Regions from separate parts of the Pseudomonas sp. PvP027 genome, predicted to be linked through region 2. Evidence: riboswitches for the same ligand, from Rfam matches in the RefSeq annotation. Region 2 holds a riboswitch; the other holds the start of a gene.
The links. A riboswitch is a leader RNA that binds a small molecule or an ion and turns the genes downstream of it on or off. The one in region 2 is predicted to bind cobalamin.
Positions count from the first base shown of each region.

Region 1: another riboswitch for cobalamin. It lies ahead of JOE33_RS24730 (CbtB domain-containing protein); the one in region 2 lies ahead of cobO (cob(I)yrinic acid a,c-diamide adenosyltransferase).

Region 1 covers NZ_JAFIBK010000001.1:5,671,819-5,675,219, forward strand. Annotated here, with positions in the region: gene cobM (precorrin-4 C(11)-methyltransferase) at 1-374, opposite strand, end outside; gene JOE33_RS24720 (cobalamin biosynthesis protein) at 408-857, opposite strand; gene JOE33_RS24725 (CbtA family protein) at 835-1,557, opposite strand; gene JOE33_RS24730 (CbtB domain-containing protein) at 1,568-1,750, opposite strand; cobalamin riboswitch at 1,846-2,061, opposite strand; cobalamin riboswitch at 2,120-2,344, shown strand; gene cobW (cobalamin biosynthesis protein CobW) at 2,463-3,401, shown strand, end outside.
Region 2 covers NZ_JAFIBK010000001.1:4,893,357-4,896,757, forward strand. Annotated here, with positions in the region: gene JOE33_RS21220 (sorbosone dehydrogenase family protein) at 1-969, opposite strand, end outside; cobalamin riboswitch at 1,089-1,303, shown strand; gene cobO (cob(I)yrinic acid a,c-diamide adenosyltransferase) at 1,394-2,005, shown strand; gene JOE33_RS21230 (cobyrinate a,c-diamide synthase) at 2,031-3,326, shown strand; gene bluB (5,6-dimethylbenzimidazole synthase) at 3,323-3,401, shown strand, end outside.

The DNA of each region.
Region 1 (3,401 bases), 780 kb from region 2:
AGGGTCAGCTCTACGCCCAACAGTGCAGCGCAGGCAGCGCTTGCGGTCACCCCCGGAATGATTTCGAACGGAATGTCCAGTTCGCGCAGATGGCGGATCTGCTCGCCGATAGCGCCATACAGGCTTGGGTCTCCGGAATGCACGCGCGCCACATCCTGGCCGTGTGCGTGGGCGTCCTTGATCAGATCGATGATCTGCTCCAGATGCAGCTCGGCGCTGTTGGTTACCTGCACGGCCTGATGACCTTCCAGCACGGCGCGGGGCACCAGCGAGCCTGCGTAGATAATGATCGGGCAGCTGCGGATCAGGCGTTGGCCCTTGACGGTGATCAGCTCGGGATCGCCAGGGCCGGCGCCGATGAAATAGACAGTCAATGAATTCTCCGGAGTGAATGAGCGCGGAGGAGATTATCCGCTGTGCGCAGGGCTGATTGCCAAGGCAAATGTGGCCTGCGCGCTTTTCTGCCGTTCGATCAGCAGGGTCGCCGTACCGTCTCCCAGTTGCGCCGCCAGGGCCAGGGCCGAACCCTCGGCGACGCCATGACAGCCAGTGTTCTGGAAGACCTGCGCAGAACGGTGGGTGAGGTGCAGTTCCCACGCTACCAGTTGCGCGGCGTTGAAGCACACCAGTGGCACTGCCAGTTGCCCGGCCAGCTCAAGCAGGCCGGGCTCGGTTTCTTTCAGGTCGATGGACGCGAGTGCGGTCACCTGGCCAATTTCCAGACCAAGTGCCTGCAGGCTCTGCTCGAGCAGGTCGCGCAACAGCGCAGCCGAACAGCCGCGCCGACAGCCCAGCCCGGCCACCAGTGCTGCGCCGGGTTGAGGCGTCGCTGGATCAGGCCTGATGCAGGTCGACATTGTCGTTGTGCACATCGTTTCTGCGGAACAGCCAGGCACTGATCAATCCAAGCGCGACCCAGAACAGCGCGTTGGTGAGCAGCGAGGCAATCATGAACTGCGCTTCCAGCGCCTCGGGGGCCAGGCTTTCGTGGACCAGCGGCTGTGGCGCGCCGAGCACATGCGGGACGAGCAGAATGGCCACACCCAGTGCTTTGAGCAGCCAGTTCTGACCGAACACCAGCAAGGCCAGCCCGGCGGCAGTCGATGCGGCGGCGCCGAGCCACCACAACTGACGCTGACTCAGCTCGGCGGCGGCTGTGCCCGGGAGTTCGGGTGGCAGGCCAAAGGTCGGGGCCAGTACAAACACCGCAAAACCGGCCAGCCCCCACCATGCGCCGTGCACGGTGCGACCTGGCGCGCGCAGGGTGTAGAGCCCGGCAAGCATCAGGGCGAAGCCCACCGCGACCACCAGGTTACCGCCGGTGGTGGACAGCACACGCTGCCAGCCGTTTTCAGGTTCCCAGGCCGCTTCGTCATGGGCATGACTGTGTTCGGCCATCGCGCCGTCCGCGTGCTGATGCAGTTGCTCGGCAGGTGCGTTTTCGTAGGTCTCGGCCTGCTGGATCAGCGGCACCACCCACAGGCTTTGCAGCAGGGTCAGCAGCAGGGCGGCGAGCAGGCCGGTGAAACCTGCGGTGTAGGCGATTCGCTTGAACATTGTGTCGCCCTCAATGGCAAGGAAAGGCAGCGCTGTGACGGGTGTCGTGTGCCGCATTGTGCACGGCCGCAATGTGCGAGAAACCGGCGAAGTACACCAGGCAGGCGCCGAGAAGCGCAGCGCTGATGGCGGCTGTCAGGCGTTGAGTGCGTGTGGAGCTGGGCGCGGCGGCGTGGCTGCTGATGGTCGACATGGCGTTCCCTCTTGATGATTGGCAAGCGGGCCACGCGCAAGAGAACCTGCCGGCAGACGCCGGAGGTTTCAACTGCGCCCGCCCACCGCGGGTTTGTCATTGCAAGCATATCGGGCCGGTCTCCGGGCTCGCGAGGGGCCGCGACGTCAGTGCGTCAAAGCCTGCAAGGTCACCTTCCCATGCCAGCGGCACAGTGGATCAGACCTACTCTCGCTTACCGTTGCGGGGGCAGCACCGGACTTGCTCGACAACACGAGCGCACCGGTTTCCCGTTTCACCCCGTGAGGGGCACCCGAAACAAGGCGCACAGGAGAGCATGGGCGGCGGGGCAGCGTCAATCTGAACGATTGACCTGTCTGCAGTCACTGCGTAGCCTTGCTAGTTCGAGGTTCTCCCTGGGTAAAACATCACCCAGTGGAGCTAAGACGGGAATGCGGTACATGCCGCAGCTGCCCCCGCAACTGTAAACGGTCATGTTCATTGCACAGCCACTGCTGCGGCGGGAAGGCGCAATGAATGCGTGTCGGCACGTTGTTCATTGCCTGCCGCACGCCGCCGTGAGCCAGGAGACCTGCCTCGAACGGGCCACGCATGCCGCGGCCTCCGAGAATTCTCACTACAACCGGGCGGGGTGATCCGGTGGCGATCCGATCCGCGTGTCATGCATGCGGTTCTCGTCCTGTTTGCCCGCCGCATTGCCAAAGGGCACCTGATGAAAACACTGGCCAAGCTTCCCGTCACCATCGTTACCGGCTTCCTCGGCTCGGGCAAGACCACCCTGTTGCGGCACATGCTCGACAACGCCGAAGGGCGGCGCATCGCGGTCATCGTCAATGAGTTCGGCGAGCTGGGCATCGATGGAGAAATCCTCAAGCAGTGCACGATCGGCTGCACCGAAGAAGAAGCCAACGGCCGGGTGTACGAGTTGGCCAACGGCTGCCTGTGCTGCACCGTGCAGGAAGAGTTCTTTCCGGTCATGCGCGAACTGGTCGCGCGCCGTGGTGACCTGGACCATATCCTGATCGAAACCTCGGGGCTGGCACTGCCCAAGCCGCTGGTCCAGGCTTTTCAGTGGCCGGAAATCCGCAACGCCTGCACAGTCGATGCGGTGATCACGGTGGTCGACAGCCCGGCGGTACTGGCCGGTACCTTTGCCGCCTTCCCGGATCAGGTCGATGCGCAGCGCAAGCTCGATCCCAACCTGGACCACGAGTCGCCGCTGCACGAACTGTTTGCCGATCAACTGGCCAGCGCCGATCTGGTGATCCTCAACAAGGCCGACATGATCGACGCCGAAGGTCTGGCGACAGTGCGTGCCGAAGTTGCCGAGGAGCTGCCGCCTGCGGTCAAGGTGATCGAAGCCAGCAGTGGTCGCCTGCCGATCAGCGTGCTGCTGGGTGTCGGTGCCGAGTCCGAGCTGCATATCGATGCTCGCAAGACCCACCATGATCACCACGACGATGACGATCATGATGACCACGATCACGACGCGTTCGATTCGATTTCCCTGAAACTACCGCAAGCCGATGAAAAAGTCCTGCTCGATGCACTGAATCAACTGGTGGTGCAGCACGGCATTCTGCGTGTGAAAGGCTTCGCGGCCATTCCCGGCAAGCCGATGCGCCTGCTGATTCAAGGTGTAGGGACTCGC
Region 2 (3,401 bases):
CGGGTTCTGCGGCTTGACGCGCTCGTCGACGTGCTGGCCGTAGTAGCTGTAAGGCCAGCCATAGAACGCGCCGTCCTGTACCGAGGTCACGTAGTCAGGCACCAGGTCACTGCCGATCTCGTCGCGCTCGTTGACCGCTGTCCACAGCTTGCCGGTCTTCGGTTCCCAATCCATGCCGTTGGGGTTGCGCAGGCCGGAAGCGAAGATCCGGTGGTTGCCGGTCGCCGCGTCCACTTCCCAGATCGCTGCACGACCTTCTTCCTTGTCCATGCCGTTCTCGGCCACGTTGCTGTTGGAACCCACGGTCACGTACAGCTTGCTGCCATCCTTGCTGGCGATGACGTTCTTGGTCCAGTGGTGATTGAGCGTGCCGCCTGGCAAGTCGACTACCTTGGTCGCCTGCGCGCTGATCGAGGTCTGCCCGGATTCATACGGGAAGCTGATCAGGCGGTCGGTGTCGGCGACATACAGCTTGTTGCCCACCAGGGTCATGCCGAACGGCGAATTGAGGTTTTGCAGGAAAACCGTGCGGGTCTCTGCAATACCGTCCTTGTCCACGTCGCGCAGCAAGGTAATGCGGTTGGCGCTGGGCACACCGGCACCGGCGCGGCCCATGACTTTCTCCATCACCCAGCCGCGGATGCCCTTGGAATCATCCGGTTTGGCAGGCGAATTGGTTTCCGCCACCAGCACGTCACCGTTGGGCAGCACATACAGCCAGCGCGGGTGGTCGAGGTTCTCGGCGAATGCAGCCACTTGTGTGCCCGGCGCAGCAACCGGCTTGGCGCCTTTTTCCCAGCCTACGGCGGGTGCGATGTTGACGGTCGGGATCAGCGTCTTGTTGGGCTCCGGCAGCTTGGGCGAGGGGCCTGTTCCATCCGAGACTTGCAGGGTCGACGACTCGCCGCAGGCAGCGAGGCCGCCGGCGACCAGAAGCAACACTGCATAGTGGGGTCTGAGTTTGAACATGATCGATCTCCATAAACAAGGGCGTGGTCCAGTAACTGATAGAGGCGTCGCCAACCCGCTAGGTTCAATCACGTTCCGCGGCGACGGTGTCGATTGACGCTCCCGGCCCAACCCTCTACCCTTCGCGGTTTGTTTCAGGTGCTCTGCAATCCTCGATTGGCAGAGTGAAACAGGGAAGCCGGTGTGGGTCGACAGATCCGATCCCGGCGCTGCCCCCGCAACGGTAAATGAGTCAAGGCTGTGCCTGACGCCACTGTGTTTCGACATGGGAAGGCGCACAGCCGGGGTGACCCGCTCATGAGCCCGGAGACCGGCCTGAATCACTCAATGGCATCACGGAGGGTGATGTTCTGTGCAGGGCGTTGCCGTGCTGTCCAGTGCTGTCCTTCCGTCTGTTGTCGCCTGCCCCGAGCGGAGAACCCAGATGAACGAATCCCCCGAACGCGACGAACGCCATCTGGCGCGCATGCTGCGCAAGAAAGCCGTCATGGACGAGCGTATTGCCAGCTCGCCCAACGAGTGCGGCCTGCTGCTGGTATTGACCGGCAATGGCAAGGGCAAGAGCAGCTCTGCATTCGGCATGCTCGCCCGAGCCATGGGTCACGACATGCAGTGTGGTGTGGTGCAGTTCATCAAGGGCCGTAACAGCACGGGCGAAGAAATGTTTTTCCGCCGTTTCCCCGAGCAGGTGCGCTATCACGTGATGGGCGAGGGCTTCACCTGGGAAACCCAGGATCGCCAGCGCGACATCGCCGCCGCTGAAGCCGCCTGGGCCGTGTCTCGGGAAATGCTTCGCGATCCGGCCATTGGTCTGGTGGTGCTCGACGAACTGAACATCGCCCTGAAACATGGCTACCTCGACCTTGAACAGGTGCTGAGCGACCTGCAGGCCCGTCCGCCGATGCAGCATGTGTTGGTGACTGGCCGCGGTGCCAAACCCGAATTGATCGACCTGGCCGATACCGTTTCCGAGATCGGCGTGGTCAAGCACGCGTTTCAGGCCGGTATTCGTGCGCAGAAAGGTATCGAGCTGTGAACCCTTCATCATTGAGCACATTGCAATGAGAGCCCCGCGTGATTGTCCGGCGGTATTGATCGCTGCGCCTGCCTCCGGGCAAGGCAAAACCACGGTGACCGCTGCACTGGCACGCCTGCACCGCAACCAGGGGCGCAAGGTTCGGGTCTTCAAGTGCGGACCGGACTTTCTCGACCCGATGATTCTCGAGCGGGCCAGTGGCGCGCCGGTCTATCAGCTGGACATGTGGATGGTCGGCGCCGATGAAAGCCGTCGCCTGTTGTGGGAAGCGGCCGGCGAGGCGGACCTGATTCTGATCGAAGGGGTCATGGGCCTGTTCGATGGCACGCCGTCGAGCGCCGACCTGGCCCGGCATTTTGGCGTGCCGGTGCTCGGTGTGATCGACGGCACGGCCATGGCGCAGACGTTTGGCGCACTGGCGCTTGGTCTGGCGCGCTATCAGCCTGATCTGCCGTTTGCCGGCGTGCTGGCCAATCGCGTCGGCACGGTACGCCATGCGCAGTTGCTGGAGAACAGCCTGACCGAAGGCCTGCGCTGGTACGGCGCACTGTCCCGGGAAGTCGGCTTCGAACTGCCCAGCCGTCATCTGGGGCTGGTCCAGGCCAGTGAGCTCAACGATCTGGACGTGCGTCTGGACATGGCCGCTGCGGCGCTGGCCAGTACGTGTGAAGTGGCCTTGCCGCCGGCCGTGACCTTCACGGCGCCCGACCCGGTTCAGGTCGAGCCGCTGCTGCGCGGCGTACGCATTGCCATCGCGCGCGACGAAGCCTTCGCCTTTCTGTATGGCGCGAGCCTGGACCTGCTGAGGAATATGGGCGCCGAGCTGAGTTTCTTCTCGCCGATCCATGATCGCCAGCTGCCCGACGCCGACAGCCTGTACCTGCCAGGTGGCTACCCGGAGCTGCACCACGTTGCGCTGGCCGTCAACGGCACGATGCAGGCTTCGATCAGGGCTCACCATATAGCCGGCAAGCCGATTCTGGCCGAGTGCGGGGGCATGCTCTATTTGCTCGAAGCCTTGACCGATGTCGAGGGCGTGCGCGTCGAACTGGTCGGCTTGCTGTCCGGTGAAGCGGTCATGCAGAAGCGTCTGGCCGCGCTGGCCTTGCAAGCCGTCGAGCTGCCCGAGGGCACGCTGCACGGTCACACCTATCACCATTCGCTGACCAGCACCGAGCTGCAGCCGATTGCCCGTGGCGTCAGCCCCAATGGCGGGCGCGGCGCAGAAGCGGTTTATCGCCTGGGTCGCCTGACCGCGTCCTATGTGCATTTCTATTTTCCTTCCTGCCCCCTGGCGATAGCGGCGCTGTTCAAACCATGACCGAGCAAGCGTTCAGCCCCGAAGAGCGGGCTGCGGTGTACCGCGCTATCGCCGAACGTCGCGACATGCGCCACT